DNA from 3 places in the Vibrio sp. 10N.261.46.E11 genome. Region 3 is predicted to be linked to each of the others. Evidence: predicted binding sites of a transcription regulator. Region 3 holds the regulator's gene; each other region holds the start of a gene.
What was found. Region 3 encodes MetJ, which represses methionine synthesis genes. Its sites were predicted from a motif close to TTAGACNTNTANANGTCTAA; they were not measured.
Positions count from the first base shown of each region.

Region 1: a site for MetJ is predicted at 5,179-5,198, ahead of metN (methionine ABC transporter ATP-binding protein MetN). Genes of this name have one in related genera too.
Region 2: a site for MetJ is predicted at 5,104-5,123, ahead of metE (5-methyltetrahydropteroyltriglutamate--homocysteine S-methyltransferase). Genes of this name have one in related genera too.

Region 1 covers NZ_JBFRQW010000039.1:26,166-39,829, reverse strand. Annotated here, with positions in the region: gene treC (alpha,alpha-phosphotrehalase) at 1-1,280, opposite strand, end outside; gene treB (PTS trehalose transporter subunit IIBC) at 1,420-2,844, opposite strand; gene treR (trehalose operon repressor TreR) at 3,049-3,993, opposite strand; gene AB4407_RS12620 (MliC family protein) at 4,084-4,425, opposite strand; gene gmhB (D-glycero-beta-D-manno-heptose 1,7-bisphosphate 7-phosphatase) at 4,503-5,087, opposite strand; gene metN (methionine ABC transporter ATP-binding protein MetN) at 5,295-6,329, shown strand; gene AB4407_RS12605 (methionine ABC transporter permease) at 6,319-7,002, shown strand; gene AB4407_RS12600 (MetQ/NlpA family lipoprotein) at 7,113-7,922, shown strand; gene AB4407_RS12595 (Zn-ribbon-containing protein) at 8,040-8,816, opposite strand; gene syd (SecY-interacting protein) at 8,821-9,366, opposite strand; gene queF (NADPH-dependent 7-cyano-7-deazaguanine reductase QueF) at 9,498-10,343, shown strand; gene AB4407_RS12580 (tetratricopeptide repeat protein) at 10,399-12,657, shown strand; gene AB4407_RS12575 (diguanylate cyclase domain-containing protein) at 12,776-13,664, shown strand, end outside.
Region 2 covers NZ_JBFRQW010000018.1:105,052-111,136, forward strand. Annotated here, with positions in the region: gene AB4407_RS06235 (hypothetical protein) at 1-223, shown strand, start outside; gene AB4407_RS06240 (septation protein A) at 385-987, shown strand; gene yciA (acyl-CoA thioester hydrolase YciA) at 1,183-1,581, shown strand; gene AB4407_RS06250 (YciI family protein) at 1,776-2,072, shown strand; gene AB4407_RS06255 (GspS/AspS pilotin family protein) at 2,074-2,472, shown strand; gene metE (5-methyltetrahydropteroyltriglutamate--homocysteine S-methyltransferase) at 2,568-4,916, opposite strand; gene AB4407_RS06265 (LysR substrate-binding domain-containing protein) at 5,195-6,085, shown strand, end outside.
Region 3 covers NZ_JBFRQW010000031.1:54,042-67,705, reverse strand. Annotated here, with positions in the region: gene rpmE (50S ribosomal protein L31) at 1-133, shown strand, start outside; gene AB4407_RS10470 (malic enzyme-like NAD(P)-binding protein) at 465-1,772, shown strand; gene metJ (met regulon transcriptional regulator MetJ) at 1,964-2,284, opposite strand; gene AB4407_RS10460 (O-succinylhomoserine (thiol)-lyase) at 2,493-3,674, shown strand; gene AB4407_RS10455 (bifunctional aspartate kinase/homoserine dehydrogenase II) at 3,677-6,088, shown strand; gene metF (methylenetetrahydrofolate reductase) at 6,429-7,328, shown strand; gene AB4407_RS10445 (PadR family transcriptional regulator) at 7,494-8,033, opposite strand; gene ppc (phosphoenolpyruvate carboxylase) at 8,381-11,017, opposite strand; gene argE (acetylornithine deacetylase) at 11,270-12,406, opposite strand; gene argC (N-acetyl-gamma-glutamyl-phosphate reductase) at 12,561-13,565, shown strand; gene argB (acetylglutamate kinase) at 13,578-13,664, shown strand, end outside.

The DNA.
Region 1 (13,664 bases), on a different contig from region 3:
TCGTTGTTCCATTGCATCGGCGTGCGAGAGTTATCACGAGATTTCTGCGCCAGAATCGCCATCATATCTTGATGCGCCACACCATCACGGTTAACCATGATGTCATACATGTTGGTGCTCTCGACATCGCGATATTGGCCGATCTCGGTGTAACCTGGGTTGGTCATGCCAATCTCTTCACCTTGATAGATATACGGCGTGCCTTGCATCATATGTACAGACGCAGCCAGCATCTTGGCCGACTCAACACGATACAGCTGATCATCACCTAAGCGGCTCACCACTCGCGGTTGGTCGTGATTACACCAAAATAGCGCTCCCCACCCTTTGCCGTTCAAACCCGTTTGCCAGTGGTTAAAGATTGACTTGAGCTGTAAGAAATTGAAGGGAGCATTGGTCCACTTCTCACCATTGGTGTAATCGACCTTAAGGTGGTGGAAGTTAAACACCATTGATAGCTCGCTGTTATCAACGTTTGAGTATTGCTGACAATGTTCCAACGTGGTTGAAGACATCTCACCCACAGTCACGCTGCCGTATTTCTGAAATACCGCTTCGCTGATCTCTTTCAGGTATTCGTGCACACGTGGGCCATCGGTATAGAAACGGCGACCATCACCAATATCATCGTTAGGAAAGTCTTGCTGCTTTGAAATCAGGTTGATGACATCTAAGCGGAAGCCATCAACGCCCTTCTCAGCCCAGAAGCTGATGACATCTTTCACTTCTTCACGTACAACCGGATTCTCCCAGTTGAGGTCAGCTTGTTCTTTGGCAAATAAATGCAGGAAATATTGCCCAGTGGCTTCATCCATTTCCCATGCATTACCACCGAACTTAGATTGCCAGTTAGTTGGTGCTTGACCGTTCACTGGGTCTTTCCAGATGTAGTAATCGCGGTATGGGCTGTTTTTGTCACCCAAGGCAGATTGAAACCATGCATGCTCGGTTGAAGTATGGTTTACCACGATATCCATCACGATACGGATGCCACGTTGGTGGGCTTCAGACAGTAACAGGTCGAAGTCTTCTATGGTGCCGAATTGAGGGTTAATCGCGTAGTAGTCTGAGATATCGTAACCATTGTCGATCATGGGTGACGCGTAAATCGGGGTTAGCCAAATCGCATCCACGCTCAAATGTTTGAGGTAATCCAGTTTCGAAATGATCCCTTTGATATCGCCAGTACCCTTACTGCCACTGTCGCAGAAGCTCTTTGGGTAGATTTGATAGATGGTTGCGGTTTTCCACCAACTTTCATCATGCTCAGTCATCGCCATCTCTAACACTCACTTACCAGAAAATATAAAATAAAAATCACCATGCAAATCATGGTCGAATAGCCGTTATAACTAAAAGAAAAGCTATAACTAAGAGAAAAAGCGATGACTCACTTGAAGTCATCGCTTGCTAAATGCATTACGCGTTGGCGGTTTCTAGTTCGCCTTTCATCTGTGCTCGTTTATAGAAGAACAATGTCAGCGTTATCGGCAGTACAATCGCCACCAGCATCGCGACTAAGTAAATCGACCAATATTGAGGTTGAATAGATAAGATACCCGGCAAGCCACCAACACCGATACCATTCGCCATCACACCTGCGCTACCACAGATTGCGGCAGCAACAGCACTACCAATCATTGCGCTCAGCATTGGGAATTTGTATTTAAGGTTGATGCCGTACATCGCAGGCTCTGTCACACCTAAGTAGGCTGAGATTGCTGCAGGTACTGAAATGTCTCGCTCACCTTCACGCTTACTTAAGATAATGATGCCGACAACCGCTGAAGCTTGTGCGATATTTGATAGCGCAATCAAAGGCCAGATTGGCGTGCCACCTAAGTCTTGCATCAGTTGTAGGTCAACGGCGTTGGTTGTGTGGTGAATACCCGTAATAACCAAAGGTGCGTAAAGGAAGCCAAAGACCACTGAACCAAGAATCGCGAAATCACCTGTCATTGCCACTTTAGCCGCGAATGCCACACCATCGCCTAGCATACGACCGAATGGGCCAATGAAAGCGTGCGCTAGAATCACAGACAATATGATCGAGACAAATGGCACAACAACGAGGTACAGATAAGAAGGAACAATGCGCTTAAGGTTGGTCTCAATGAAGGCCAGAGCCACGCCCGCTAACATCGCAGGGATCACCTGAGCTTGATAACCGACTTTCTCAATCACGAACAAACCAAAGTCCCACACCTCAGGTACCGATTTACCTATCATGTAAGCGTTCATCAATTGTGGGGAAACTAAGGTCACACCGAGCGTGATGCCCAAAATAGGGGTTCCACCAAGCTTCTTAACCGTTGCCCAACACACACCAACAGGTAGGAAGAAGAAGATCGCTTCGCCAATCAACCACAAGAAAGAATGAACGGTAGCCCAGAATTGGCTTATCTCAACCAAGGTTTTGCCGTCGAACATGCGAATGTCGCCAATCACATTACGGAAACCAAGAATCAAACCACCCGTAATAATGGCAGGTAGCAGTGGTACGAAAATTTCGGCTAAATGGGAGATACCACGCTCAAGGAAGTTCATGTTCTGGCGAGCCGCCAGTTTCGCCTCATCTTTTGATGATGCATCTTTACCCGTTTGCTCAATAAGAAGTGCGTACACCTCATCAACCTCGGTGCCAATAACCACTTGGAATTGACCTGCGTTAGTAAAGCAACCTTTTACCAGCTTAAGCTTCTCTAATTCTGCTTTGTTCGCTTTTTCTGTATCATTCAATACAAAACGCAGTCGAGTCAGACAATGGCTGACACTCGCAATATTCTCTTTGCCACCGACTAACTCGATAAGACGCGCAACGTCTTGCTTCGCTATCTCACTCATACTACCCCACCCTGGTTTCATTCAATTACTCACCTAAACCATGCAGCGATAGCCACTCGGATTTAGATTAATGGGAACATTCCCATCCGCCGTTATTATAATGCCCACATGAATGATAAATTAAAATGGGAACAGTCCCATTAATTGAAAGAGATCACACTCTAATTTTAATCTAAGCGGTTCAATTTCGCTTGATTGAGTGGATTATAGAATCGGAGATTGAGTGTGATGAGAGATCTCTGAATTGCCTAAAAGCTGAGAGATCAATAAATTAGCCGCCAACCTACCTGCAGATTGATAGCCTGGATCAATACTAAATACGCGAGGGAACAAGAAAGAGAGAAGATCATTGCCACCAACGCCTGTTACAACCACATCTTCACGTTGTAGTTCTTGTAGACGCTTGATTACGCCAAGAGCCAATGTGTCACTGGCACACACAATCGCTTGAGTTGTAGGAGTCAGTACCTCATCCACCAGCTGATAAGCGCTTTCATGATGAAGTTGGCCAGTGCGATAGTTCGCAATCACTCCAGTGCTTTCACACCAATCGAGGTAAGCCTTAAGACGCAACTCACCGGTTGATTTATCGCTAGGATCAACACCAATAAAACCGACATCTAAGATACCCTGATCCGATAGATGCGCTAACGCACTATTGATAACCTGTTGGTTATCATAGTTAATCGATGTCACGTTCTCTGTATCCAGAGCAATCACCACCGCTTTGTGTTCCCAAGCTTCAATCGCAGGAATATCACAGTCAGTAAAACCGAATACAATGATGCCATCCACATTGCGACGCTTGAGAACCTGCAGATGCTCATTGGCTTTTTCTCTATCTAGCTGGCTTTCCATGATCACGACATCGTAATCCGCTCGATACAACTCGGCCAGCATCGTACTTACCGCTTTGTTTTCAGAAGGAGAGTCCAGACGAGAGATGATGACACCGATGACTTTTTGACTGCCACCACGCATCGACTGCGCAGACTTCGAAGGCGTGTACCCTGATTCTTGAATTACTCTTTCCACCCTTTCACGGGTTTCAGGTTTTACTTTGGGATCATTGGTCAGAACGCGAGAGACGGTAGACTTACCAACACCGGACAGCTTAGCAATATCGAGAATAGTGAGTTTTTTGCTCATAAAAAGTCTGACGTTAAAGGGAAGAAATAGAAAAAAGTGAGGGCGAATCACTCACTTAACTGTTTGTAAATCCTAGTCGTTCACTATGACCTACTTTCGGCAGTTTTTATAGATAACACGACCAAGTTCTAGACGTGCATTGTCACCTTTAGTACGTAAAGTGACGCTGTTGATCAGTTCCGAAGTTCCATCATCTAAGATGTATTTCGTTCCTGAACCTGCTGGAACTTGAGTCAGACGGTATTCATTCTCAGGGAGACGTAATACCGCTTTTTCATTATCAAGGTAAGCGACTTTAAATGAAGCGTCAGACTCACATTGATAAGTCACGAATTGATTGTCCGATGTTGCGCTCTCAGTCTCAGGAGCTGCTGATTTAGAGCACCCGACTAATGCAACTGAACATAGATATGCTACTAACATAGCTTTCATACTTCGTTCCTCATCTTTATAGAGTGGGCAAATATAGTGGACAACACTCATTTGCATACTGAGCGATAGGTCTGTGTTTAGCCTTTCAAATATGCTGGTACATCTTTAATACTATCCAGCACGACACTTGCAAGCGCTTCACCTTTTTCAGTGACTGGCTTACCGGTTCTTACCAGTACTTTTGTGCCAACACCTGCCGCTTCTGCAGCCATCATGTCTTCAGCTTTATCGCCGATCATGACCGAGTTAGCCATATCAATCTTCAGAAAGTCACGAGCAGAAATGAACATACCTGGCTTTGGTTTACGACATTCACAATCTTGCTTGTAGTCACCAATACCGTGTTCAGCGTGGTGCGGGCAGTAATAGATGCCATCAAGCTCAACGCCGTTATCGACAAAGTTCCAATCCATCCACTGCGTCAGAGAAAGAAAACGGTCTTCACTAAACATGCCGCGAGCAATACCAGATTGGTTGGTCACTAGCACCAATAAATAACCCATATCTTTAAACGCTTTCGCCGCTTCAAACACACCATCGATGTATTCAAAGTCATGCTCATCATGTACGTAGCCGTGATCAATGTTAATCACACCATCACGATCTAAAAAAACAGCAGGTTTAGACAAAATTTTGTTCTCTATCAACTCTCTATTAATCATTAATTATTACACGCTTTATTTGCTTCATCACTATCTATTTAGTTTTGCGTTCGTTAACGATTTGTTTCTAGTTTAACTTCGCAACTCGCGTTTAGCCGTCTAGACGTAAAAATATCTATTGACTTAGATCATAGAACACCATAGCATCATCTGTAAATCGAGTGAGTCATCAATATATTATTCTGTTCTACCTGCACGGGTTTCTCTATGATTAAAGTGAATCAAGTCAATAAGGTTTTTCATCAAGGCACTAAAGAAATCAATGCCTTAATTGATATCAACCTCCACATTCCTCAAGGTCAAATCTTTGGAGTCATCGGCTCTTCAGGAGCAGGCAAAAGTACCCTTATCCGTTGTGTAAACATGTTGGAAGCTCCAACGTCAGGTGAAGTGATTGTTGACGGTATCGACCTGACAAAACTCAGTAAATCAGAACTTAGCGAAGCACGCCGTAACATCGGCATGATATTCCAACACTTCAATCTGCTGTCTTCTCGTACTGTCTTTAACAACGTAGCACTGCCTTTAGAGCTTGCTGGTAGAGATAAAGCTGCGATTGAAGCGAAAGTGAGTGAGCTACTTGAGCTTGTCGGCCTATCGGATAAGCGTGATACCTACCCTGCGAACTTAAGTGGCGGTCAAAAGCAGCGTGTCGCTATTGCTCGTGCGCTAGCTTCAGACCCGAAAGTACTACTGTGTGATGAAGCGACCAGTGCTCTGGACCCAGCAACGACTCAATCTATTCTTGAGCTGCTGCGTGAAATCAACCGCAAGCTACACATCACGATCCTACTTATTACGCACGAGATGGACGTAGTGAAAAGCATTTGTCACGAAGTCGCGATCATTGGCGGTGGCGAACTAGTAGAGAAAGGCACAGTTGGCGACATCTTCGCACACCCTAAGACTGAGCTAGCGCATCAATTCATTCGTTCAACGCTGGATCTGACGATTCCTGAAGATTATCAAGCGCGTTTGCAAGAGACTCGTGTTAACAGTAGCTACCCATTAGTCCGTCTTGAGTTTACGGGTGCAACCGTTGATGCTCCACTGATGACGCAAATTGCGCGTAAATTCAATATCGATGTCAGCATCTTAAGCTCTGACCTTGATTACGCCGGCGGCGTGAAGTTCGGCATGATGGTCGCTGAGCTGTTCGGTAACGAAGCAGATGATAATGCTGCTATCCAATTCCTACGCGACAACAATGTAAAAGTAGAGGTGCTTGGTTATGTCCTTTAGTTTCAACGAGATTGCTGACTGGATCAGCCTTAATGGCAACCTTCTATTGGAAGCAACAGGCGAGACACTTTACATGGTTGCAGTTGCTGGCATCGTTGGTTTCGCTGTCGGTATTCCATTAGGCGTTATTCTACACACGACTAAAAAAGGTGGTCTGTTAGAGAACACCAAACTAAACAAAATTCTTGGTGCGGTTGTGAACGTGGGCCGTTCAGTGCCTTTCTTGGTTCTTATGGTTGCGATCATCCCTCTTACTAAGATGCTAATTGGTACCTTCATTGGTACAACTGCTGCGATTGTTCCACTGACCATTGGCGCGATCCCATTCGTAGCTCGACTTATCGAAGGTGCACTACTGGAAGTACCAACAGGTCTCGTAGAAGCTGCTCAATCAATGGGCGCAACACCAACTCAGATAATTAATAAGGTACTGCTTCCTGAAGCACTGCCTACAATCATCAACTCAGTAACGATTACGCTAGTAACTCTGGTGAGCTACTCGGCAATGGCAGGTACAGTGGGTGGCGGCGGCCTAGGTGATGTCGCGATTCGTTACGGATTCCACCGCTACGATGTAACCATTATGGCAGTGACCGTTGTTATGTTGATTGTGCTGGTACAAATTATTCAATCAATTGGTGATTCGTTAGTTCGCCGAGTTGACCACAGATAAAACCTGACTTCTTTAATGTGACGTTATTTACCCCCTATTAAAAACGTTAGCCATTAGATACATAAAAACATCGAAACCAAATTAAATAGATTTATTAAAAGGAGATTATTATGAAATTTAACCTTAAAGGTTTGCTCACTATTGCAGCAGCAGCTTCAGCGCTAGTCCTAGCAGGTTGTGGTGATAAAGAAGTGGATACTTCTAAAATCAAAGTTGGCGTAATGGCAGGTGCCGAAGCTCAAGTTGCTGAAGTTGCAGCAAAAGTAGCGAAAGAGCAATACGGCCTAGATGTTGAGCTAGTCACTTTCACAGATTACGTAACACCAAACGCAGCGCTAGATGATGGTTCTATCGACATCAACGCATTCCAACATACGCCATACCTAGATCAGCAAGTTGCTGACCGTGGCTACAAACTAACGGTTGCTGGTAACACTTTTGTTTACCCTATTGCTGGTTACTCTAAAGAAGTTAAATCGGTAGACGACATCCAAGATGGTGCTCGTATTGCTGTACCAAACGATCCAACAAACCTAGGTCGTTCTCTACTGCTTCTTGAGCAGCAAGGTCTACTTGAACTTCGTGAAGGTGCAGGTCTTCTAGCTACCGTTCGTGACATTGTTGGTAACCCTAAGAACCTAACGATTGTTGAACTAGACGCAGCTCAACTGCCACGTTCTCTTGATGATGTAACTTTATCTATCATCAACACTACTTACGCGAGCTCTATCAATCTGACTCCACAAAAAGATGGCGTATTCGTTGAAGACAAAGATTCTCCATACGTGAACCTAATCGTTTCTCGTGAAGACAACCTAAATGCAGAAAACGTACAAAACTTCGTCAAAGCATATCAAACTGAAGAAGTGTACAACGCAGCTTCTGACATCTTCCAAGGTGGCGTAGTTAAAGGTTGGTAATCAGCTTAAATAGACACTTATAGATACCGAAAGGGGCTGACTCAACGTCAGCCCCTTTTTTAATGATGAAGGTTTGCTAGAAAGTAAAAGCTTCTCAGGGTGAATCAACGAAGTCGATTACTTGAGGTGATCCCAAGAAATGTTGGATACCAGACGGCAATCATCACACTTGAAATAGAAAATATCGTGGATCGGCGCATCTAACAGCCATTCACCACCACATTGCGGACATTTGCGCTCTTTTTCATCTTTCAGGCTGATCCCTCCGACACGATATAAGTAGTAGTAAGTTGGAATCTTAGTCAGAAATTCAATGCGTCCTCTTAAACCCCAACCGCGTTTGAACAATACGCTTTTGGTATCACTGATCTCGGTTAACGTTGCGTGTTCAGCACGGCAACCACCACCCATTTGCACTTCATCACAGGCTTGCCACTCGGTCTGCCATTTCAGTACGGCTTTATGATCACCATTGAATGTCGGCGGGTTACGATATAGTGGGATCGGTAACAAGCTATCGCCACTACGCAGTGGTGAACAGGTATGCACGAACGTCGTGTACAACACTTGCCAGCTCGGCGTTTCATCTTCGGCTACTTCTTCGGAGTTAAGATCTCGGCCAAGTAGACGCATCTTAGGCGCTAATAGACTCGCCGCAGATAAGCGCTCGAAACAGACTTTGACGAAGTCTGAGTGATTACGTGGATGTAAGCTATCTTGCTCCGGACACACAACGCGAACATAGAATTCACCGTCGCCCATCACGATTGGAAACTCACGACCTAACACTTGTCCGTTATAACGAAGTGCATCCATTAAGCCATTAACCGCCTTATCGACAGCGCTTACCGTTGTGTTATCAAAACACTCAAATTGAAGTTCTAGTACGTACATCTATTTATACCGCTGGTTGTAGCTTTTCTAAAAATTCTGCCAATGTCTCGGCTAGTACATCACGATTATTGGTGCCTAAACGCTCTAGGATTACGTTACCCGTTAGGTTACAGATAGAGATAACATCCAGTTCAGCATCAGTCGCAGCAATGAAAACCGTTGGTTTTAGCTTCAAACGACGCTGAGTCACTAGGTGACCTAAGATGTTTTCTTGTAGGCATTCGAAATCTTCATCACTCCAAATCTGTAACAGAGTCAGTTCGTTACCATCAAAAGTCGCGTTCATATCCGCACTAAATTGTGCGCCGTAGAAAGTCTTGACGTCTTCATGCAGAGTCAGCTCAATACCAGTTTCAACATTGGTGAAATCAGCGAATTGCTCACGTGGATAGTGTTTCCACAACACGGCATCACCACTCTTTTCTTCTATGCATGGCGATACGATGTCCACCAACTCCTCATTACGAGGTAAGCTTTGGTGTTGCTGCTGCCACGCGTCAACGTATCGCTGACTGAAAGAAAGTAGTGCGTCTTGAGCGCGTTGAGTCATGAAAATCTCCTAAACACAAAATAATAAATAGAATCCGAGCTCTTTCCGTGCCGATTAAGCGATGACTTAATGACAGGGTAATGGGGATTCAGTAAAATCGAACCCATTCTAATCGAATTTGAAACGAAAGTATGAGCAAATATTCTGACGCAAAAGAGCTAGCGGGTTTAACCCTAGGCCAAAAAACTGAGTACTCTAACCAATACGATGCAAGTTTATTGCAACCAGTACCTCGTAGCCTTAATCGCGATGATCTTGCGCTAAACGGCGAACAGCCTTTTGTTGGTCATGATATTTGGACGATGTACGAGCTTTCGTGGCTAAACACCAACGGCTTACCACAAGTAGCTGTCGGTGAAGTGTTCATTCCTGCAACCAGCCAAAATTTGATTGAGTCAAAATCTTTCAAGCTGTACCTAAACAGCTACAACCAAACTCAGTTCGAAAGCTGGGATCAAGTCACTGAGCGTCTGACTCAAGATTTGTCAGCATGTGCAGGCGAATCTGTGATTGTGAATGTAAACTCGGTAACCGACTACACCAACCAACCTATCGTGACGATGGAAGGTGACTGTATCGACAACCAAGATATACAAATCACCAGCTATGATTTTGAAGCGTCACTACTTGAAGGCGCAGCTGGAGATCAAGAAGTAGAAGAAACTCTGCATAGTCACTTATTAAAGTCGAACTGCTTGATCACCAATCAACCAGATTGGGGCAGCGTAGAGATCGCATATTGCGGTAAGCAAATTGACCGTGAAGCTCTGCTACGCTATTTGGTTTCTTTCCGTGAGCACAATGAATTCCACGAACAGTGTGTTGAGCGTATCTTCACTGACATCATGAAATACTGCGCGCCATCGAAACTCACCGTGTTTGCACGTTACACGCGCCGTGGTGGTCTGGATATCAATCCATACCGTTCAACAGAACAAGATAAACCAAGCCACAACAGGCGTATGGCTCGCCAATAATAGGCTCGATACACACACTTATTGGAACCTACCTCATCTTTAAAGGGACATTGAAATGCGTTGGTTATACGTTTTTAGTCTATTCATTTTAAGCTTAAGCACATCGGTTAATGCGTCGGTTTATTCTTCGGCGCTTCTCAATGAAGCCAATAACTTGGTTGAGATAGAACCAAGCCAAGCAAAACGAATGGCCAACAGCTACCTAACGCTACGTATCCTTTCAGATCAACGCGAGAAGAGCCCTTCAGCTATTTCTCGCGAAGAGGCCGATTCTTCGATTAGAACCCCAAACAGCAGTATCGATGCGTATAAGATCTTAGCGAAAGCAGAGTTTAATCTAGGCAACATTCGTATTGCAATTCAGCACATCGACAAAGCCTCTGAGCTAGCAAAAACCTATAAGCTTGAGTATCTAAAGTTGGATCTGGAAATACTCAGAGTGCAGTTACTTTGGCTTACTGACAGAAAATCGGGCCAAGCAGAATCGGAGCTAAAACAAATCGAAGCAAGCCTTGAGTCGGTCAATAAAACCCTGCGCCTGACGGAAGGGATCACCTATCGTTTGATCATGTTGAAAGCCGAAATTGCCTCTTACAATAACAAGGTAGGTGAAGCTGAAAAGCTCTATCAAGAAGCAAAAACCTACTTAGAACAGCGTTACTCGGAAAAAGTCGCCATCGACTATCACATCGCCGTCGGCGAGTTTTATCTGACTCATAAAGAGTACAACCATGCACTATCTGAGTTATTGTACGGCTACTGGAAATCCGTTGAAGGTAACCTGAGTGCACGCTTGGCTAAAGTAAATAGCCTGCTTGCGCAACTTTTCTTTGAACGCCAAGTATTAGATAAAGCACTAGAACACCTGTCTCAAGCCGCTGATTTTTATGATAACTTTGAAAGCTCCCCCGTCTTAGCACAAGTGCTCAAGAAAATGGGTGATGTGTACTTCTTTCAAGGGAAATACAACCTTGCCCTCGTGCACTTTTTCAATGTCCTTGACCATGAGAGTACCGACCGAGACATCCACCAAGTCATTGATATTCGTTTAAGTTTATCCGCAACTTACTTACGACTTTATAACTACCCTTTAGCTGAACAATACCTAGCACGAGCCCTTGAACTTCTAGAGTATTCCGACATACCTAAGTTGGAAGGCCGCGCTGCACTCTTATCCGCAGGTTTGGCATACCACCTACAAGAAAGCGAAGATGTAATTAAACATGCGACACGTGCGCTCGAGATTTCACGTCAGGTAGAAAACACACGCCTGTCGCAACATTCCTACCAATTGCTCTCTTTAGGTTATGAGCAAGCAGGGCGTCCACAACAAGCGCTAGCAAACCTCAAGCAATACAATATCCTTGTCTCTTTAGAACAACAAAAACTCAACCGTGTTGGTGAAGACGCATTCCGCCAACAAAAAGAGTTTGCCGAGCAAACGCTCCACTATGTAGGTCAAGAACAAGAATTAGAAAAATACAAACTTGAGCACCATAAGTTCCAGAAAATATCGTTCGCCCTATTTTTGTTCAGCATTGTCTTGTTCTTCTTTGTGCTACGCCGAGGCTACATCATTCAAAACTTAGTCACGGAAATGGATTCACTGCGTACCGACCTATTTACACACTCACGCTCAAAGCTTCCAAATCTAAGAATGCTGAACGCTAAACTATCAAATTCTCTAGAACAGACCAGCCAAAACTTCGAACAATGGCAACTTGGTGAGCTGATTCATGAACCACTCAACGACCGTTTACGCTTTGTGATGATAGATTTGCCGTTCCTACGCAATATGTACACTCAGAACGGTTATAAAGCAGGTTTAGAGCTCGAAGATGCTTTCGGCGAGTTCCTTAAATCTAAGCTCGAAGGTCCTGCGCGCGTCTACCACTTCTCGGATGCGAACTTGCTTTACATCGAACCAAATGCTGACCGTGATACATCGCCTGAGGCTATGTTCAGAAAGATTCAATCTTGGATTAATCACTTCGAACCAGAGCAAAACATTAATCGAACCGTCCGCATGGGCATCGCTGACTACCCGTTCTTGCCACGCGCTTATACCGCGATTAACGACCAAGAGCTGCTCGATGTACTATTAATGTCGACCAACCTGGCACGTGAAATAAGCCTCAAAGAACGCAGTAGCCAATGGGTTTACCTTAAAGCCATCGACAATGCCCCCGCAGCGAGCCTTGCAACGGGTAACATAAGAGAGGCTTGTAAACATGCGATTAATCAAGGGTTAATAAAGATACAATCCTCACACCAGAATGAGGACAATATCAAAAAAATGCTAAAAGATGACTGATTTGCGAGCGGTTAAACGTCGTAAGTCGTGACCTTATTTTTAGTTTTGTTATTATCAAGGTCACGGAATTTCATCTATACGATCGAGTACGATCTACGCGGCGCTAATTAATACACCTATGGGCATTCTTGAAAAAGACATTCAGGCGCAACTCCACCAGCTGAAATATCAGTTGGATCAAGTCCGCTTGACGCAAAGAGATGCCTCGTTCAAATTTATTCGAGAACAAAAAGTTCTCAAGCGTATCGTTACGTCTTTAAGTGATGCATGTGTTGGCAGCAACACTCATTTAGATGAAAACCTCATTGCCCTTAGGGAAGAGCTCGAAAAGCAAAAAGACATTAGCTCAATGATCCCCAAGTTGGCAGTATTAGAAAGGATGCTCAAGCAAAAAACGTTGGCTATGGATAAACAGAACGGATATCTGGATGATAGTATTAAGCACAGTGGGGAAACGCTGCAGCGTATAACTGGCCTTCCGGCACAGCTAAAGCGCGATCTAAGAAACTTACTTAGCTTCTCCGAGTGTCATGGCAGTCAAAAAGTCGATCATGCGATGAAGCTTCTCAGCATTTATGAGCGTGCCATTAAGATTATGGCAAACAACTCACGCACTCATTTTGCCGACGTAGATCAATCAACTGAACAAGAACTCCTTTCCGAACTATCAAACGAATTACAACATCTGATCACTGAACTCGACTTCGAGGGTGAATCGGGGGATCTACTGACCGATATTAGAGCGAAGCTACTACTTGGTGTTTCAACACAAAACCTACTTGAGCTAGCACTTCAGATCCTCAAACTGGTGATTGATGGCACGAGCCTAGAGCGTAAGCAGTCTGAACAATTTATCGAACAACTCAACTCCTCGCTCGCTTCTAGTATCAAAACAGCAGACCAAAATGCCGATCAGAGCCAAAGCTACTTTGAGCACCGCCAAGGCCTTAACTCTGAGTTGAATGAACTTGTTACTAAGAGCCAAAGCTCTGTTGATAAAGCAACGG
Region 2 (6,085 bases), on a different contig from region 3:
CGGCTTAATTCATCATGGAATTAAAACCCTATTAATGGACAGAATTGGCCACTTCACAGAGCGTGAATATCACGAATACCTTGACCTAACGACCGGTAAATCGACATGTTTTGCCATGAGTGAGCAAGAGCTCGAGAACACCTTAGACAGTTTAAAGAGCGAAGGTTACCTTGAAGATATCAAGAAGCTAATACCTCGCTACCAAACCACATCACTGCAATAACGTTCTTAATCTCGATTAGGCGCTTCAATCCTTTATTGGGGTTAAACTCTCCAAAACGGTTAGATGTAATTAATTGGCATCCAATTGTCTCGAGCTATTTAGCATCGAGACAGTTTTGGTTAGACTGTCTGCAACTTAACTAACTGGATAGTCAGTGTCACATGAAGCAAATTCTTGATTTCATTCCTCTCATTATTTTCTTTGCGCTTTACAAGATGTACGACATCTACACGGCTACAGGTGCATTGATTGTTGCTTCCGCATTACAAATCATTTTGACGTACATCATCTACAAGAAAGTAGAGAAAATGCAGATCATCACCTTTTTAATGGTTGCCGTATTTGGTGGCATGACCATATTCTTGCACGATGACAACTTCATTAAATGGAAAGTCACCATCGTTTATGCACTGTTTGCGATTGGTCTGACGGTCAGTCACATCATGGGCAAGTCAGCAATTAAAGGTATGTTAGGTAAAGAGATCACACTGCCTGATGCGGCATGGGGCAAGATCAACTGGGCATGGACTCTGTTCTTCACATTGTGTGCGATTCTCAATGTTTACGTTGCTTTCAACCTCCCATTGGATGTGTGGGTTAACTTCAAAGTATTTGGCCTTCTCATCGCTACCTTCGCGTTTACCTTGATAACGGGTGTTTATATCTATAAACATTTACCAAAAGACCAGCTTCAGTCAAAAAACCAAGCACCAGAAAACGATAAGCAACAAGAGCTCTCAGGTAAAAATACCGACGAGAAATAACGCTTAGGGATGAGTCCTCATCCCCTTTTTGATACAATTATTATCAATATGCTATTTAACAGTGGCCAATGATACTCGTGATCATTGGCCACTGATTGTTTGTGTTCGGTGAATACGTTAAAAATGCGACCGCCACAAGTCCCGTAAACACATCTATTTTATTCATAACAAATCAATACCATTAAGAGTACAACAATGACTATTCAATCAACTTTGAACCCGATTGGTTCTTTACTTCTTCGCACTTTGGCGATGCCCTCTGATACTAATGCAGCAGGGCAAATATTCGGTGGTTGGATAATGTCTCAACTGGATCTGGCTGGCGGCATACTGGCGAAAGAGATCTCAAACGGAAAAATAGTCACAGTGTCAGTATCAAGCATCGAGTTCAAACAACCAGTATCGGTTGGCGATGTGGTCTGTGTTTATGGCGACTGCACCAAGATTGGCCGCAGCTCGATGAATATCGACTTAGAGGTATGGGTTAAGCCGGTACTTGATCACGGCATCGGCGATCGTTACAAAGTTTGTGGCGCGACATTCAACTACGTTGCTGTAGACGAAAGCGGTAAGCCTCGCCCAATCAACAAATAGTCCTTTCGACAACTCTACCGTACTGTAAGGTCTTTAGTCATTTCGATGAAAAATGCTAAAGACCTTCTCACTCTGCCGCACCATTTCACAATTTCTTATCATTAGCTCTTCCAATACCCATTAGTTCGCGTAAATTAGCCAGATAAATAATTTAATCGCTCTAATTCAGTGAAGTAACATAAGGATATCTCAACATGTGGTACGTTATTTTTTCTCAAGACGTCGAAAACTCATTAGAAAAACGTCTAAGTGTTCGCCCACAACATCTAGAACGCCTACAAACACTTCACGATGAAGGCCGACTGTTAACAGCTGGTCCAATGCCAGCCATTGACTCCGATAACCCTGGCGAAGCGGGCTTCACAGGTTCTACTGTGATTGCGGAGTTTAATTCTTTAGAAGACGCACAAGCATGGGCAGACGCCGATCCGTACATCGCTGCTGGTGTCTACCAGAATGTGATTGTTAAACCATTTAAGAAAGTATTTTAACGTGAAAAAATGGATTATTGGGTCACTGGCTATTGCCTTACTCGCTGGCTGTAGCTCATCAAGTGAACAAGACAAACAAAGACAGTTAGAGATGATGGCTCACCATCGTGCCGGCGTACTATCTGCAGGCCTACCTATAGAATATGGCCCACTGTCTATCATGCGTGTGCTTGCAAAAAATACTGTCGTCGAGATCATGATGATCTACAACCAAGATGCAAAAGGTGCTAAGCCTTTAAACCAGGTTGTAGACATGAGTGTGAATAGCTACTGCACCAACTCTGAAGTCAGAGCGAACCTCGACATGGGCTTGGCTTACAACATCAAGATTCGCAACACGCGCGGACAACTGATGGTTGAAAAGCTGATCAGTAAAGAGACGTGTCAGAGCAGCAGTTAGATTCGAACAAGTATAAAACCAGAAGGCCTCGCAAATGTGAGGCCTTTGTTTTGATTTATCGTGGATTAACGGATCAATCAAAATCTTAGACTTAATTATGCCTCAGCTGATTGCCACTCTTTACGCAGTGTCTTCGTCGCCGAAACTAAGTTAGTGAGTGCTGCTTCTGTCTCAGCCCAGTTACGCGTTTTTAACCCACAATCAGGGTTTGCCCACAAACGTTCTGCAGGTATTTTTTCTGCCGCTTTCTTAAGTAAATCTACAATCCACTCTTCTGAAGGGATGTTTGGCGAGTGAATATCATAAACACCGGGGCCAATCGCATTCGGATAGTTAAACTCTTCAAACGCTTTCAGCAATTCCATGTTCGAGCGAGAAGTCTCAATGGTAATCACATCGGCATCTAGCGCGGCCACTGAATCAATGATCTCGTTGAACTCGCTATAACACATATGGGTATGAATCTGAGTTTCTGGTTTAGCACTCGCCGCTGAGATCTTAAAGGCATCCACTGCCCATTCTAAGTACTCTGCATGGTCGCGTTTTTTCAAAGGCAAACCTTCGCGAATAGCAGGCTCATCGATTTGGATAATGTTAATACCTGCGTCTTGTAAATCAGACACTTCATCACGTAGAGCAAACGCCAGTTGGTTAGTGATCTCTTTGCGTGAGATGTCTTCACGAGGGAATGTCCAACATAGAATAGTGACTGGTCCGGTCAGCATGCCTTTCATCTGTTTCGAGGTCAGGGATTGCGCATAAGTCGACCACTCGACCGTCATTGGTTTTTCACGCTCGATATCCGCAACCACTATCGCCGGTTTCACGCAACGAGAGCCATAACTTTGTACCCAACCAAACTTAGTGGTTTGGAAGCCTGCTAGGTTTTCTGCAAAGTACTCCACCATGTCATTGCGTTCCGCCTCGCCATGCACAAGCACATCCAAATCTAAGGCTTCTTGGCGCTTAACCGCATCAGCAATATGACCTTTCAATGCGGTTGTGTATTCCGCTTCATTCAGTTTGCCAGTTCGGTAAGCACTACGCTGAAGACGAATCTCTCCTGTCTGTGGGAACGAACCAATGGTTGTCGTTGGTAACAGCGGTAACCCGAGAACTTCAGACTGATGCGCTGCGCGCTCTGCGTATGGAGCACTGCGTTCTGCCAGTGCTTTGGTAATGGTATTGATACGAGCCTGAACTTGTGGCTTGTTCACATGAGTCGCGCTCTTACGAGCAACAATTGGTTGACTGTAAGTCTCACACGCCAAAATGGCATTTTGATCGCCGTCTAACGCTGCACCCAATAAGCTCACCTCGGTCACTTTCTGTTTTGCGAAGGCAAACCAACTCTTCACTTCTTCGCTGAGCGTTTCTTCTAACTCCAAATCAACAGGGCTATGAAGCAGCGAGCATGAACTTGCCACCCACAATTTGTCTCCTAGCTTCTCTTTCACTGGCTGTAACAGCTCTAGCTGCGTGGCCAAATCAGCACGCCATACATTGCGACCGTTAATCGCCCCTGCAGAAAGTACCCAGTCTTCTGGTAACTTATTGACCACTTCATCGAGTTGCTGCGGTGCTGCTGCTAAGTCGATATGTAAGCCGTTGATAGGCAGATCTACGATTTTATCTAATGTATCCGTGACCGAATCAAAGTAAGTGGTAAGTAGTAGTTTTACATCGCCTTGAATCACTTGGTAAGCCAGCTTGAATGAATCTACCCACTGATTATCAAGCTCCAAAGCCAGGATTGGCTCATCAATTTGGACCCACTCTACGCCAAGCTTTGAGAGCTTTGCCAAAATGGCTTGATACGCGGTAAGAAGGCGAGGAAGTAGAGATAAGCGGTCAAACCCATCTTCCACTTCTTTGCCTAGGTATAAGTAAGAGAGTGGCCCAAGGAGTACAGGCTTAACTTTGTGTCCTGCTTTAATCGCTTCATTCACTTCATCAAACAGTTGAGGCCAACTTACTTCAAAAGAGTCATCTTTGCTGAACTCAGGAACAATGTAGTGGTAATTGGTGTTGAACCACTTGGTCATGTCAGAAGCAGCTGAACTGTCTTTAGTAACATCATTCGGCGTATGCGAACCACCGCAGCAACTAGATTGAACTTGAGACTGACCACGACCAACGCGGAACAAGGTATCTAAATCTGGGAAAGCTTTTTCATCTTCTGATCCACCAGCATGGCGCTTGGGAACGTGGCCTAGAAGTAGAGTCGTAGTTAGTACATGGTCATACCATGCGAAGTCACCCGCAGTTGCAAAGCTTAGATTCGCGTCAGCTTGTACATTCCAGTTACGATTTCTTAATTCACTGCCGATCTGCTTGAGCTCAGATTGATCGAGCTCACCGCGCCAGTACTTCTCAAGCGTGAATTTGAGTTCGCGTTTTTCACCGATACGTGGGTAGCCAAGAATATGCGTTGTTGTCGTCATGAGTCTGTTCCTTATTCGATAATTTTAATTTCCGGTTAGACTGCCTGTAATGATTATATTTTTAACAAAGGCGTCTGGATGGCTAAACTATCTCCCTAATCTGAACGATGAACAAGGTCCAAATATTCATCTTGTTTATTAATAATTTTCATCTTTAATAATCTAACCGCTAATTTATTAAATCCATCTGGACATCCAGACGTTTACAAATGAAAGAAAACACCGTAGGGTGATTATTAAGAAATATTGAATTAGCTTAGGGAATATGAGGAATACTCATGATAGAGCTTAAACACCTTCGAACATTGACCACCTTGAGAGACAGCGGCTCGCTAACCGCGACTGCAACTTCTCTTCATCTGACTCAGTCGGCACTTTCTCACCAGTTGAAAGACCTTGAGGCCCGTATTGGCGGTCAGCTCTTTTTGCGTAAAACAAGACCGGTTAAATTTACCTCGGAAGGCGAAATTTTGTTAAAACTGGCTGATGAGATACAGCCACAAATCGCCAAAGCTGAAAACGAACTCGCAAGCCTAAAAGAAGATGTGAATGGTCGATTACACATGGCGATCGAGTGTCACTCATGCTTCCAATGGTTAATGCCCGCTTTGAAGGAATATCAAGTTGCTTGGCCAAGCGTAACGTTAGACTTCTCGTCAGGGTTTGGCTTTGAACCCCTACCCGCACTAATGGCAGGCGAACTCGACTTGGTGATCACATCAGACATTCAGCCTCGCTCTGAGGTTCACTACGAACCTCTCTTTGATTTTGAGATGCGTTTGATCACTGCAATCAACTCACCTTTGGCAGAAAAACAGAGCATAGAACCGCAAGATCTTAGCGATATAACCATGCTCTCTTATCCGGTTCAAAAACAGCGTCTCGATGTAGTGAAACACTTTTTGCAACCAGCAGGCGTTGAACCAAAGAAATGGAAACAAGCAGACAACACCTTGATGCTGGTGCAAATGGTATCGGCAGGCTTAGGGGTTGCTGCGTTGCCAAATTGGGCAATCAGTGAATTTTCGAGACAAGGGTTAATCGCCAGTAAACCATTGGGTAACGGGCTTTCAAGACGATTGTTTGCTGCGGTAAGAAACTCTGAGAAAGACAAACGTTATCTGCAGGCTTTCTTTAGTACGGCAAGGCAACAGAGTAAGAGCCACCTA
Region 3 (13,664 bases):
AAAAGAATCTATCCACCTAGACGTATGTGACAAATGTCACCCATTCTACACAGGTAAGCAACGTATCGTAGATACAGGCGGCCGTGTTGATCGCTTCAACAAGCGTTTCGGTGCTCTTTCTAGCAAGAAGTAATTCTCGCTATTTAGACATAAAAAGGACACTTCGGTGTCCTTTTTTGTTGCCTGAAATTTGAAAAAATACTGAATCGTATTTCATTATTAGCTCATTTAAAGTGGTAGGTTACTGGCGTAAATTTTATTTCATCGCTTACCCCAACACTCCTTCCTCGAAATTCGCTCTAAAGTTGAGCAGGCGACAGTAATTTCAACTGCCCACTGGTCTTATTAGTAGTGAAATCTCGTTTTTTAATGATACAGATGCTTCAACCACCTAGGAACTTTGAAGTACATCCATTAACATGAACAAGATCCCCCAAATAATAATATCCTAGGAACCTACACCTATGTCTGAAGACAGCCGCCAAGATCAATCCCCTCAAGCGTTATCATCTGAAAAATCGTTATCGCCTCAAGAACAATTCCGTCAGCAAGCTCTTGATTATCATGAGTTCCCAATTCCAGGCAAAATTGCCGTAGAACTGACGAAGCCTGCAAACTCTGCAGAAGACCTAGCACTGGCATACAGCCCTGGCGTAGCTGAGCCTGTTCGCGAGATCGCACAGAATGTCGATAACGTTTATAAGTACACAGGTAAAGGCAACATGGTTGCAGTTATCTCTAACGGTACTGCAATTCTTGGCTTAGGTAATCTTGGTCCTATTGCTTCTAAACCGGTCATGGAAGGTAAAGCGCTACTGTTTAAGCGTTTTGCTGGTTTAGATTCTATCGATATTGAAGTAAAACACCGCACAATCGATGAGTTCGTTGATACGGTTGCGAATATCGCAGATACATTTGGTGGTATTAACCTAGAAGACATCAAAGCACCAGACTGTTTTGAAATCGAGCGTCGCCTGATTGAGCGTTGTGATGTACCTGTTTTCCATGATGATCAACACGGAACTGCGATTGTAACGGCAGCGGGTATGCTTAACGCGATCGAGCTTCAAGGAAAGAAACTGGAAGAGTGTAAGATCGTTTGTTTAGGTGCTGGCGCAGCAGCGGTTGCTTGTATGGAGCTACTGATTAAGTGTGGCGCTCAGCGTGAGAAGATCTACATGCTTGACCGTAAAGGTGTGATCCACACTCGTCGTGATGACTTGAATGAATACAAAGAGCTGTTCGCAAATAACACCGACAAGCGCACGCTTGAAGATGTTATCGAAGGCGCTGACCTGTTCTTGGGTGTATCGGGTCCTAATCTGCTACCAGCTAAGGCACTTACGCTGATGGCTGATAAGCCTGTTGTGTTTGCATGTTCAAACCCAGATCCAGAGATCAAGCCTGAGCTTGCACATGAAGTTCGTTCTGACCTAATCATGGGTACTGGCCGTAGTGATTACCCTAACCAAGTAAACAACGTACTTTGTTTCCCATTCATTTTCCGTGGTGCACTAGACGTGCGTGCGAGCGAAATCAATGACGAAATGAAGCTAGCGGCGGTTAAAGCGATTCGTGAACTAGCAAAAGAAGCAGTTCCAGCTGAAGTACTAGCAGCTGCGGGTGAGACTGCACTGGAGTTCGGTAAGGGTTACATCATTCCTAAGCCAATGGACCCGCGTCTGCTTCCTCGCGTTGCAAAAGCAGTTGCTGAAGCGGCTGTTGAGTCTGGCGTTGCTCGAATTGAGATGCCTGCTAACTATATGGCTTAATGCCTTAATAGCTTAATAGCTTAATAGCTGTTGCTCTATTGAGCGAAAAAGAATAATAAAAAACCGACTCCTATGAGTCGGTTTTTTTATGTCTATCATTCACAGCGCAGCTACAGATAACGTAGTGGGTGATGTGACAAATAGGGTTCAGCTATAGCGAATCAATAATGAAGGCGGTGACTGAGTTGTTTTTATTCTTCGTCAAACGCTTCGAACTCGATACCCATCTCTGTCATCAGTTTTTTGACTTCAGTCGGTATGTCATCTGGACGGTCTTTACGAAGATCTTCATCCGTTGGTAGTGGTTGGCCTGTGTACGCATGTAGAAAGGCTTCGCACAGTAGCTCACTGTTTGTTGCATGGCGTAGGTTGTTAATCTGGCGGCGAGTACGCTCGTCAGTAAGCACCTTTAGCACTTTTAAAGGGATAGAAACTGTAATTTTCTTTACTTGTTCGCTTTTCTTTCCATGCTCAGCATATGGGCTTATGTATTCACCATTCCAGTCGGCCATTGCGTACCTTCATCACTTTAGTTGTTAGAATAAATTAATAGTGGTGATTTTAGCGGGATTTACCGCCATAAGCAAAGACATATGGACGTCTAGAAGTGTTGACGTCTCACGTTTATGAAAGTAAAGTGAACAACATATATCTAACACAGCCGCAAAATACCGACAAGCAGCTGTGATTCTCAGACGCAAAACTTGTAAGGAAGCACCTATGAGCAGCCGGAAGCCAGCAACCATCGCAGTACGTACTGGTATCGAGTCAGACACGCAACACCATGCCGTTGTCCCTCCTATTTATCTTTCGACTAACTATGGGTTTCCCGCTTTTGGTGAAGTGCCAAAGTATGATTATACCCGCTCTGGTAACCCAAACCGCGGTCTATTAGAAACGGCACTGTTTGAGCTTGAGTCTGGTAAAGGCGCGGTTGTCACTAACTGTGGTACGTCGGCACTTAACTTATGGGTATCTGCTTTCTTAGGTGGCGATGATCTTATTATCGCTCCGCACGACTGCTACGGCGGCACTTACCGTCTGTTTAACACTCGCTCGCTAAAAGGTGACTTCAAAGTTCTGTTTGTTGATCAATCGGATCAAGCGGCGCTGGATGCGGCGATCGCGCTTAAGCCAAAGTTGATCTTAATTGAAACACCATCGAACCCATTAGTTCGTGTGGTTGATATTGCAGAAACTTGCCGTAAAGCGAAAGAAGTAGGTGCTCTGGTTGCTGTCGACAACACGTTTTTGACGCCTGTATTCCAAAAGCCTTTAGAGTTGGGTGCGGATTTTGTTATCCACTCAACCACTAAATACATTAACGGACACTCAGATGTCATTGGTGGTGTTGTAGTTACTAAGACAGAAGAGCACGCTGAAGAGCTAGCATGGTGGGGCAACTGTATTGGTGCAACCGGCACACCGTTTGATAGCTACATGACGCTACGTGGTATTCGTACGCTAGGTGCGCGTATGCGAGTTCACGAAGAAAGCTCACGTGAAATTCTGGCGTCTCTGCAGCAGGAAGATCTCGTTGGCACTATTTATCACCCAAGCCTCCCTGAACATCCAGGTCATGATATTGCGAAGAAACAGCAGTCTGGCTTTGGTTCAATGCTGAGCTTTGAGTTTGCGGGTTCATTCGAAGCGCTTAAGTACTTTGTCGATAAATTAGAGCTGTTCTCTTTGGCTGAATCACTGGGTGGTGTGGAAAGCTTGATTTGTCACCCTGCGTCGATGACTCACCGTGCGATGGGCGAAGAAGCACTGGCAGAGGCGGGTGTTTCTCAACAGTTACTGCGTCTTTCTGTTGGCCTTGAAGATGCTGATGACTTGATTGACGACCTCAAGCAAGCGTTTGAAAAGACACAAGGCTTTATCGCTGAAGGGGAGGGTTAATAATGGCAACCTTTCGCCAGCTACATAAATTTGGTGGCAGCAGTTTAGCGAATCCTGAGTGTTACCAACGCGTGGTCAATATTCTTAGAGAATACTCGTCAGCTACTGACTTGGTCGTGGTATCGGCTGCGGGTAAAACAACTAACCGCTTGATTGAGTTTGTTGAAGCGCTCGACAAAGATGGTCGTATTGCGCATGAATGTCTACAAACCCTTCGTCAGTTCCAGCTTGAGCTGATTGAAGCGCTGCTTGAAGGTGAGTCTGCGGCTCAGCTAACGGCAACCATTCAACAAGAATTTACCGCTTTGGGGGAGCTAACGGCTCCTCTAAGCGAAGCGCAAAAAGCAAAAGTGCTTGGACACGGTGAGGTTTGGTCTTCACGTCTACTCGCTGCTTTGTTATGCCAGCATGACTTACAAGCAGTTGCTCAAGATGCACGTGCCTTTTTACGTGCAGAAGTGGGTGCTCAACCTGAAGTTGACCGCGCACGTTCTTATCCTCTGATCAAAGAAGCCTTAGCGCAGCATGCACATTGCCGCGTGGTGATTACGGGCTTTATGGCTCAGAACTGCGAGGGTGAAACTGTATTGCTTGGCCGTAATGGTTCAGATTACTCAGCAACCGTGATTGGTGCTTTGGCTGAAGTTGAACGCGTGACGATTTGGAGTGATGTGGCGGGCGTTTACAGCGCTGACCCGCGTCTGGTTTCGGATGCGTGTTTACTGCCTCTACTTCGCCTTGATGAAGCGAGTGAACTCGCTCGTCTGGCGGCTCCAGTGCTCCATAGCCGAACGCTACAGCCTGTGGCTCAAAGTGCTATGGATCTCAGCTTGCGCTGCAGCTACCAGCCGGAGGCGGGCTCTACACAGATAGAGCGAGTACTGGCATCTGGTCGTGGAGCAAAAATTATTACCTCTCTGGATGAAGTTCTTATCGTGCAGCTGACCTTTGGTCACGGCCATGATTTCGACCGTCTCGAGAGCGAAGTGCTTGAAGGGCTTAAGCGCGCTCAACTTGAGCCTCTTGCTTATGAGCTTGAACCGGATCAGCACTGTTTGCGCCTTGCTTATACAGAAGAGATCGCTGGTGGCGCTTTAGAATATCTACAAGACCACGCGATTGAAGCGGAAATTAAGCTTAAAGAAGGCTTCTCTCTGATTGCGGCGGTGGGTGCTGGTGTGACTAAGAACCCGAACCATTGCTACGGTTTCTACCAACAGCTTAAGAGCTCGCCGGTTGAGTTCATCTCAGAAGCGAACTCAGGCTTAAGCTTAGTGGCAGTCATTCGTAAGAGTGAAACATCAAGCCTAGTGAAAGGCATTCACTCTCAACTGTTCCAAGCGCAGAAGCGTGTTGCGATTGCTTTGTGTGGTAAGGGCAACATTGGTTCAAGCTGGTTAAGCCTGTTTGCTGAGCAAAAAGCGGAACTTGAAAAGCGTCGTGGAATGAACTTTGAATTAGTTGCCGTTGTTGATAGCCAAACCTATTGGTTCGATGACCAAGGCATTGATGCGACTTCGGTAGGTAAGCGCTTTGACGACGAAGCGATTGCCAACAATGGTAACGACTGGTTAGAGCGTTTGGGTTCTATTCAGGGTTACGATGAAGCGGTAGTACTCGATGTCACCGCAAGCCCTGTGCTTGCAGCAAAGTACCTGCAAATTGCACAACAAGGTATCCACCTTATCTCAGCTAACAAGGTGGCAGGCTCTGCATCAAGCGAGTACTACCATCAAGTGCAAGATGCTTTCGCAAAGATCAGCCGTCATTGGTTGTACAACGCGACCGTTGGTGCAGGTTTGCCGATTAACCACACGGTACGTGACCTGCGTGAAAGTGGCGATGACATCATTGCATTGTCTGGTATCTTTTCGGGCACATTATCTTGGTTGTTCCAACAGTTTGATGGCACCGTGCCATTCAGCGAGTTGGTTGATTTAGCGTGGCAACAAGGCCTGACGGAACCAGACCCTCGTGCTGACCTCGATGGTTCAGACGTAATGCGTAAGCTGGTGATTCTGGCGCGTGAATCGGGCTTAGATATCGAGCCTGAAAACGTCAAAGTAGAGTCACTGGTACCTGCAGAGTTGCAAGACCTATCAGTGGATGACTTCTTCGATAAGGCTTCTGTGCTGAGTGAAGAGTTGGCTGAGCGTTTAGAAAAAGCACATTCTCAGCAGAAGGTTCTGCGTTACGTAGCGCGTTTAGAGAAGAATGGTAAAGCTACCGTAGGCGTTGAAGCGCTATCTAAAGAACACGCTCTGGCGAACTTACTGCCTTGCGACAACATCTTTGCGATTGAGAGCAAATGGTACAAAGATAATCCATTGGTTATTCGTGGCCCAGGTGCTGGTCGTGAAGTGACAGCTGGTGCAATTCAGTCTGATTTAAACAGAATGTCTAGCCTGTTTTAATACTTAGAGTGGTTGGTTTAATACTTAGAGCGATTGGTTTAATAGTCAGATCAATTGCTTTAATACTCAGAATAATTGTTTAAATGCGTAAATAGCATACTATCCACTAAGATAAATAAGGCTGAAAGCACGATGTGTTTTTCAGCCTTTTTTCTACATTATTTTTTCTTTGCGACCCACCTATCGGCTTGAGCTTTTCTCACTATCTGGTTGAAAAAAATTCATAATGGATCTGTTGACATTAAATCGTATTCAATTCATTCTGGAGACATATAGACGTCTAAACGTCGCTAGGGATTTGAGATTATTGAGTGGTTGCTTTTGCCACAGGGAGAGTAAGATGGGATACACACACGCTAGTCATATCGACGCTTTAAATCAGAATATCGCTGAGCTTTCTGACAACATCAATGTGTCATTTGAATTTTTCCCACCAAGCAGTGAGAAGATGGAAGAGACCCTGTGGAATTCTGTTCACCGTCTTAAAACACTTCAACCAAAATTTGTATCAGTAACCTATGGTGCAAACTCGGGTGAACGTGATCGTACCCACTCAATCATTAAAGAAATCAAAAACCAAACAGGTCTAGTAGCAGCGCCACACCTAACGTGTATTGATGCTAGCCGCGAAGAGCTGATTCAAATTGCCGACGATTACTGGGCGAATGGTATCGAGAGTATTGTTGCGTTGCGTGGTGATATTCCAGCAGGCGGCGGCGCGCCAGATATGTACGCATCTGACCTAGTTGAGCTACTTAAATCTCGCCACGATTTTGATATCTCAGTAGCGGCATTCCCTGAGGTTCACCCTGAAGCAAAAAGCGCTCAATCGGATCTTATTAACCTTAAGCGTAAAGTCGATGCGGGTGCTAACCGTGCTATCACTCAGTTCTTCTTCGATGTCGAAAGCTACTTACGTTTTCGTGACCGTTGTGTGGCGGCTGGCGTTGACGTAGAGATTGTACCGGGCATCCTGCCAGTGTCTAACTTCAAGCAAGCATCTCGCTTTGCTGCGATGAACAACGTGAAAGTACCGGGGTGGATGGCGAAGCAGTTTGAAGGTTTGGATGATGATCCAACGACTCGTCAGCTTGTTGGTGCTAGCCAAGCAATTGATATGGTTCGTACACTGAGCCGTGAAGGTGTGAAAGACTTCCACTTCTACACGCTAAACCGTGCAGAAATGACTTACGCACTTTGCCACACATTAGGTGTTCGTCCACAAGTCGCTGCGCTTTAGGCAAAGTCTAAGAACTAAAGCCCAAGCGCTTGTAAAAGCTTCTGGTAGTAACATTTCAAATCCTATAGATACAAAAAAGGCTTGGACTCTAAGAGTTCAAGCCTTTTGCTTTTCTAGCTTCTAGCTTCTAGCTTCTAGCTTCTAGCTTCTAGCTTCTAACTTAACTTAAGCAAGAGCGCCAAGTTCAAGCAGTACTTCGTCAGCCCATACAATCCATGCTTCACGGATCAGTAGGTTACGACGAAGAGTAAGACGCTCAAGGCGTGCTTGCTTGTCTAGAGTTGATGGCGTTGCGTAGTAAGCCGCTTCGATTTCACGGTAGTGAGAAACCAGTTTGCGAGACTCTTCTACTAGCTCAGCAAGTTGTACACGGTAAGCGTCAGAAGGTTGTACAGCACAAGCCATTAGCTTAGCTGAGAACTCGTCACGAACGGTTGGGTGTGCAGTTGGTTGTTCAAACCATTCACCTAGCGCGCCACGGCCAGCATCGGTGATAGAGTAAACTTTACGATCAGGTTTGCCTTCTTGAGGCTCAAGTACGCAAGTTACCTGGTCGTTCTGAGCCATTTTATTTAGCTCGCGGTAAACTTGTTGGTGGCTAGCTTTCCAGAAGTAACCAATGCTTGCGGAGAATTCTTTTGTGATATCGTAACCAGTAGCATCGCGTGTACTTAAAACGGTTAAAATTACGTGTGGTAATGACATGTCTGAAATCCAAATGGTAAACAGTAAACAAATACTTGAACAACAAGTGTGCTTCTATGGCACGTTATATTGGTTATGTTCAAGTAGCACCAACTCAATCGTTGGTTATGTCACCTTACAAAGCCGTTTATCACCTAGGTTGACCAGTTTATTGGTCGAGTGCCGCAGATTATTATTTTGGAGTGTTTCTGCAGCGGAGCAGTAGTATATCTAAATAATAAGCATAAAGTAGAATACATGGGCAAAATAACCCAAAAAACTGACAAAATACTCACTAGTGGTCGTTTAGCAAAATAAAAAGGCCGCCAATGGCGACCTTTTGTTTCTTTTGTAGATGGAATCACTAATTAACCAGTGTTTCGCATACCTGCTGCAATACCTGCAATCGTCACCATTAGCGCTTCTTCTAGCTCTGCTGGTGGTGTTTCACACTTACGAGTACGGTAAAGCAGTTCCGCTTGAAGCATATTTAGTGGCTCAACATAGATGTTACGTAGACGAATTGACTCAAGTCCCCAAGGGTCGCTTTGCATCAAGTTCTCGTTATTTTCTACATTCAGCACCGCTTTGATGTCTTTTTGCAGCTGTTCACGCAGTAACTCACCCAGAGGTAATAGCTCTTCGTCAACAAGTCGCTGGTCGTAGTACTTAGCGATTTCCATGTTGCACTTCGAGTACACCATTTCCAGCATACCTAGACGAGTCGAGAAGAATGGCCATTCACGACACATCTCTTCAAGTAGCGCTTGATGGCCTTGATCGACAGAGTATTGAATCGCTTCACCAGCGCCTAACCATGCAGGCAGTACCAAACGGTTTTGGCTCCATGAGAAGATCCATGGGATCGCACGTAGGCTTTCTACGCCGCCGTTCGGGTTACGTTTCGCAGGACGAGAACCAAGAGGTAACTTGCCTAACTCTAGCTCAGGCGTCGCTTGGCGGAAGTAAGGAACAAACTTCTCTTCACCACGAACCACGTTACGGTAGGCCTCACAAGAGACTTGAGACAGCACTTCCATTAGGTCGCGCCATTCTTGTTTTGGTTCCGGTGGCGGCAGAAGGTTCGCTTCTAGAATCGCACTTGCGTATAGGTTGAAGCTGTTTACGGCAACATCAGGCAAGCCAAGTTTAAAGCGGATCATTTCGCCTTGCTCAGTTACACGTAAACCGCCTTTCAAGCTCTTAGGTGGTTGAGAAAGAAGAGCGGCGTGCGCTGGAGCACCACCACGACCAACTGTACCGCCACGGCCGTGGAATAGAGTCAGTTCAATACCTTCTTCTTCGCAAGCCTTAACCAGCTTGTCCATCGCATCATACTGAGCCCAACCAGCAGACATTACGCCAGCGTCTTTTGCTGAGTCAGAATACCCAATCATCACCATTTGGTGGTTCTGGATAAAACCACGGTATAAGTCGATGCTCATTAGCTGTTTCATTACCGCTTCTGAGTTATTCAAGTCGTCTAGCGTTTCGAACAGTGGACATACGTCCATGCGGTACGGGCAACCACATTCTTGTAGAAGCAAATGTACAGCCAATACATCCGAGGCAGTACGAGCCATAGAGATCACGTAAGCACCAAAGGCTTCACGAGGTTGAGCAGCAACCACCTTACAGGTGTCTAAAACCTCTTTGACCTGTTCAGATGGCTCCCAATCGCGTGGTAGTAGTGGGCGTTTTGAGCTTAATTCATTAGTTAAGAAAGCGACTTTGTCTTGCTCGCTCCACTGGTCGTAGTCACCAATGCCCAGGTAGCGAGTCAATTCAGACAGCACATCTGAGTGACGTGTGCTTTCTTGACGAACATCGAGACGAACTAAATGCACACCGAATGCTTTCAGGCGGCGCAGGGTATCAAGTAGAGAACCGTCCGCGATTACGCCCATGCCACATTCGTGCAGCGATTGGTAACACGCGTAAAGCGGTGTCCAAAGTTGGTCTATGTTCTGTAGTGTTTCTTTCTTCGGTACTTCTGCGTCGTGCAGTTTTGCATCAAGCACTTCTAGCGTGTTGTTGAGCAGAGTACGTAGGCTCTTCAGGATTGCACGGTAAGCTTCGTGCTCATCGCCAGCCAATTCACGAACGGCGTCATTACATTTGGTCATCGACAGTTCGGTAATCAGCTCGTTCACGTCACCTAGGTAAAGGTCTGCGGCTTTCCAGCGAGACAGGCGCAGAACTTCCTTAGTGATGGTGTGCGTTACGAATGGGTTACCATCGCGGTCACCGCCCATCCATGATGAGAAGTGTACTGGGCGTGCATCAATCGGCAGGCCTTCACCAAGGTAGCCTTTTAGTCGGCCATCCATTTCACGTAGGAAATCAGGAACGGCTTCCCATAGAGAGTTTTCTACAACCGCAAAGCCCCACTTAGCTTCATCAAGTGGCGTTGGGCGCTGCTGACGAATCACATCCGAGTGCCAACCTTGAGCGATCAGTTGCTCTAGGCGGCGTTCGGTTTTCACGCGCTCTTTGTGTGATAGGTCGCTTAATTCTAATTTAGACAGACACTCGTTGATCTTCACCAACTTGTTGATCATGGTGCGACGAGTGATTTCTGTTGGGTGTGCAGTCAAAACGAGTTCGATGTTCAGGTCGCGAACGGCTTGAGCCGCGTCTAGCTTGCTGATGTCATTCTGATTTAATTTGGAAAATAGAGATTGCAGCACATCTGGTTCACAAACATGCTCCTCACAGTGGCGAGAGATCGTATGGTATTGCTCTGCCATGTTGGTGAGGTTGAGAAATTGGTTAAATGCACGAGCAACAGGAGTGAGTTGTTCGTTCGGCAGGTTTTTGATCTCTTCAACTAGGCTGTCACGGTCAGCTTTGTTGCCTGCGCGGGCGGATTTGGAAAGTTTACGGATAGTCTCCACTTTCTCTAAGATAACGTCACCATGTGCATCTTGGATTGTGTTACCTAGCAAGCGTCCCAGCATGCTTACGTTACTCTTGAGAGCGGCGTATTTCTCGTTCATTGTCATCCTGCCTCGTAAAAAAATTACATCCATTGTTCCTTGTTAAGTACACAATCTAGCGAAAAGTGCTGTATCTAGTCAAATAAAGCATTCTAAGTTTGCAATTATTAGGTTTAAAAATGCGGGAGAAGTAAATTTTTAAAAACTTAGGGAAAAAGTGAAATTTAATTACAAGATTGCGGCTATATCAGAGATGGCAGAATAAAAGCCACTTTTTAGGGTGGCTTTTATGTGAATGTTCGGATTGAAAAGTAATAACTAGAAACAATATTTGCGGATAGATTTACTCAGAACATCAATTGTTGGGTCAATAAAATCGAAGCTTAAGAACTCATCCGGTTGGTGAGCTTGGTCAATTGAGCCTGGACCTAATACCAGTGTTGGACATAATTCTTGAAGGAAAGGTGCTTCAGTGCAGTAGTTCACAGTTTGAGATTCAGTTTCACACACTGATTCCATGCCACCGATAAATGGATGATCGTGCTGACACTCGTAACCCGGAATCGGCTCATGCAGGGGAGTTATCTCAATCCTGTCCGGCCATTTTGCTTCTACTTCCTTGAGCGCGCTGCGCAGCATGTTATCCAAACCATCTAAGCTGATGCCTGGTAAAGGACGAACGTCGTAGTGTAGTTCACAACAGCCACAGATTCGGTTAGCGCTGTCGCCACCGTGGATATGACCAAGGTTTAGAGTAGGGCTTGGAATCGCAAAACCCGGGTGATGGTACTCTTTGACTAATTTGTCACGCAGCTGCATTAAAGCAAACAACACTTCATGCATGATCTCGATGGCGTTGACGCCTAAAGCTGGATCTGAAGAGTGACCTGATTTACCGGTTACTCGCACTGCATTGGCAACGTGTCCTTTATGACCACGAATAGGCACAAGGCTGGTAGGCTCACCAATAATGCAGTAGTCCGGTTTAAACGGCGCATTTTCAGTGAAATGACGTGCACCTAGCATAGTGGTTTCTTCGTCACACGTAGCTAAAACATAAAGCGGCTTGGTTTGCTTGCTCCAATCCATTTTCTTCGCAGCTTCATAAACGAAGGCAAAAAAGCCTTTCATATCGGCGGTGCCTAATCCGTAGAAGCGGTTGTTGTGTTCTGTCAATGCGTGAGGGTCGAAGTTCCAACGTCCTTCATCGAATGGCACGGTGTCGCTGTGTCCCGCTAATAACAAGCCACCTTCGCCAGAACCTATCTTTGCGACCATATTATGCTTGCCAGGTTCGACTTCCACGACCTCAACGCTAAAACCTACGTCTTTAAACCATTGAGCCATTTTTTCGATCACTTTCTCGTTGCCATGATCCCAGCTTGGATCGGTTGAGCTAATGGAGTCGGTGGAAATTAGGCCTTTGTAGACCTCAAGAAAACTCGGTAATTGCATAATATCTTCACTTCTACTATTGACAGGAAAACTATAAGTCGGTAAAACACATATTAAATCATATTTAATGCATAAGAAATCAAATAAAGCCAAAAATTAAGTATGAATAGTCAAATTTTGAAATGTAACTTACCTCAGGAATGGATGTGTTGAGATGTTGAAAACCACGATCATTGGCGCAAGCGGCTACACAGGAGCAGAACTGGCTCTAATGATAAACAGACACCCTGAGCTCACGCTATCAGGTTTATATGTCTCAGCCAATAGTGTAGACGCAGGTAAACCTATTGCGGCACTGCACGGTAAGTTAGCTGGCTTGATTGATATGCCAGTACAGCCATTAACGAATCCAGAAGAAGTAGCAAAGCAGTCTGATGTGATTTTCTTAGCTACCGCACACGAAGTCAGTCACGACCTAGCGCCCATTTTTCTAGAGAACGATTGCCAAGTCTTCGACCTATCGGGTGCCTTCAGAGTGAAAGGCGAGAACTTCTACCAAGAGTTCTACGGTTTTGAACACCAACACGAGCAATGGCTAGATAAAGCCGCTTACGGTTTAGCGGAATGGAATGAGCAAGCGATTAAAGAAGCTCAACTTGTCGCGGTCGCGGGTTGTTATCCAACTGCATCACAATTGGCAATTAAGCCTTTGGTTGAAGCGAAGTTGCTGGACGAAAACCAATGGCCGGTGATTAACGCAACGAGTGGTGTTACAGGAGCGGGTCGTAAGGCAACTATGGTTAATAGCTTCTGCGAAGTGAGTCTGCAAGCTTACGGCGTATTCAATCACCGTCATCAACCTGAAATGGCTGCACATTTAGGATGTGATGTGATTTTTACTCCGCACCTCGGCAACTTTAAGCGCGGTATTTTAGCGACCATCACCATGAAATTGGCTGAAGGCGTGACAGAACAACAGATACAAGATGCCTTTGAGCAAGCTTACCAAGGTAAACCTGCGGTGAGATTACTCGAAGAGACATTGCCAAGAATTCAAGACGTAGAACAGACACCTTTCTGCGATTTAGGTTGGAAGGTTCAAGGTCAACACATCATCGTTGTTTCAGCGATTGATAACTTGTTAAAGGGTGCATCTAGCCAAGCGATGCAGTGTTTAAATTTACGTTATGGTTTTGCGCCATTAACTGCGTTAGTGTAAGGGAATCTAGATATGAGCCTTAATAATCAACCATTAATCATAAAGTTAGGTGGCGCTGCGCTATCTTGTGGTGAAACACTTAGCAAGTTATTTGGTGCT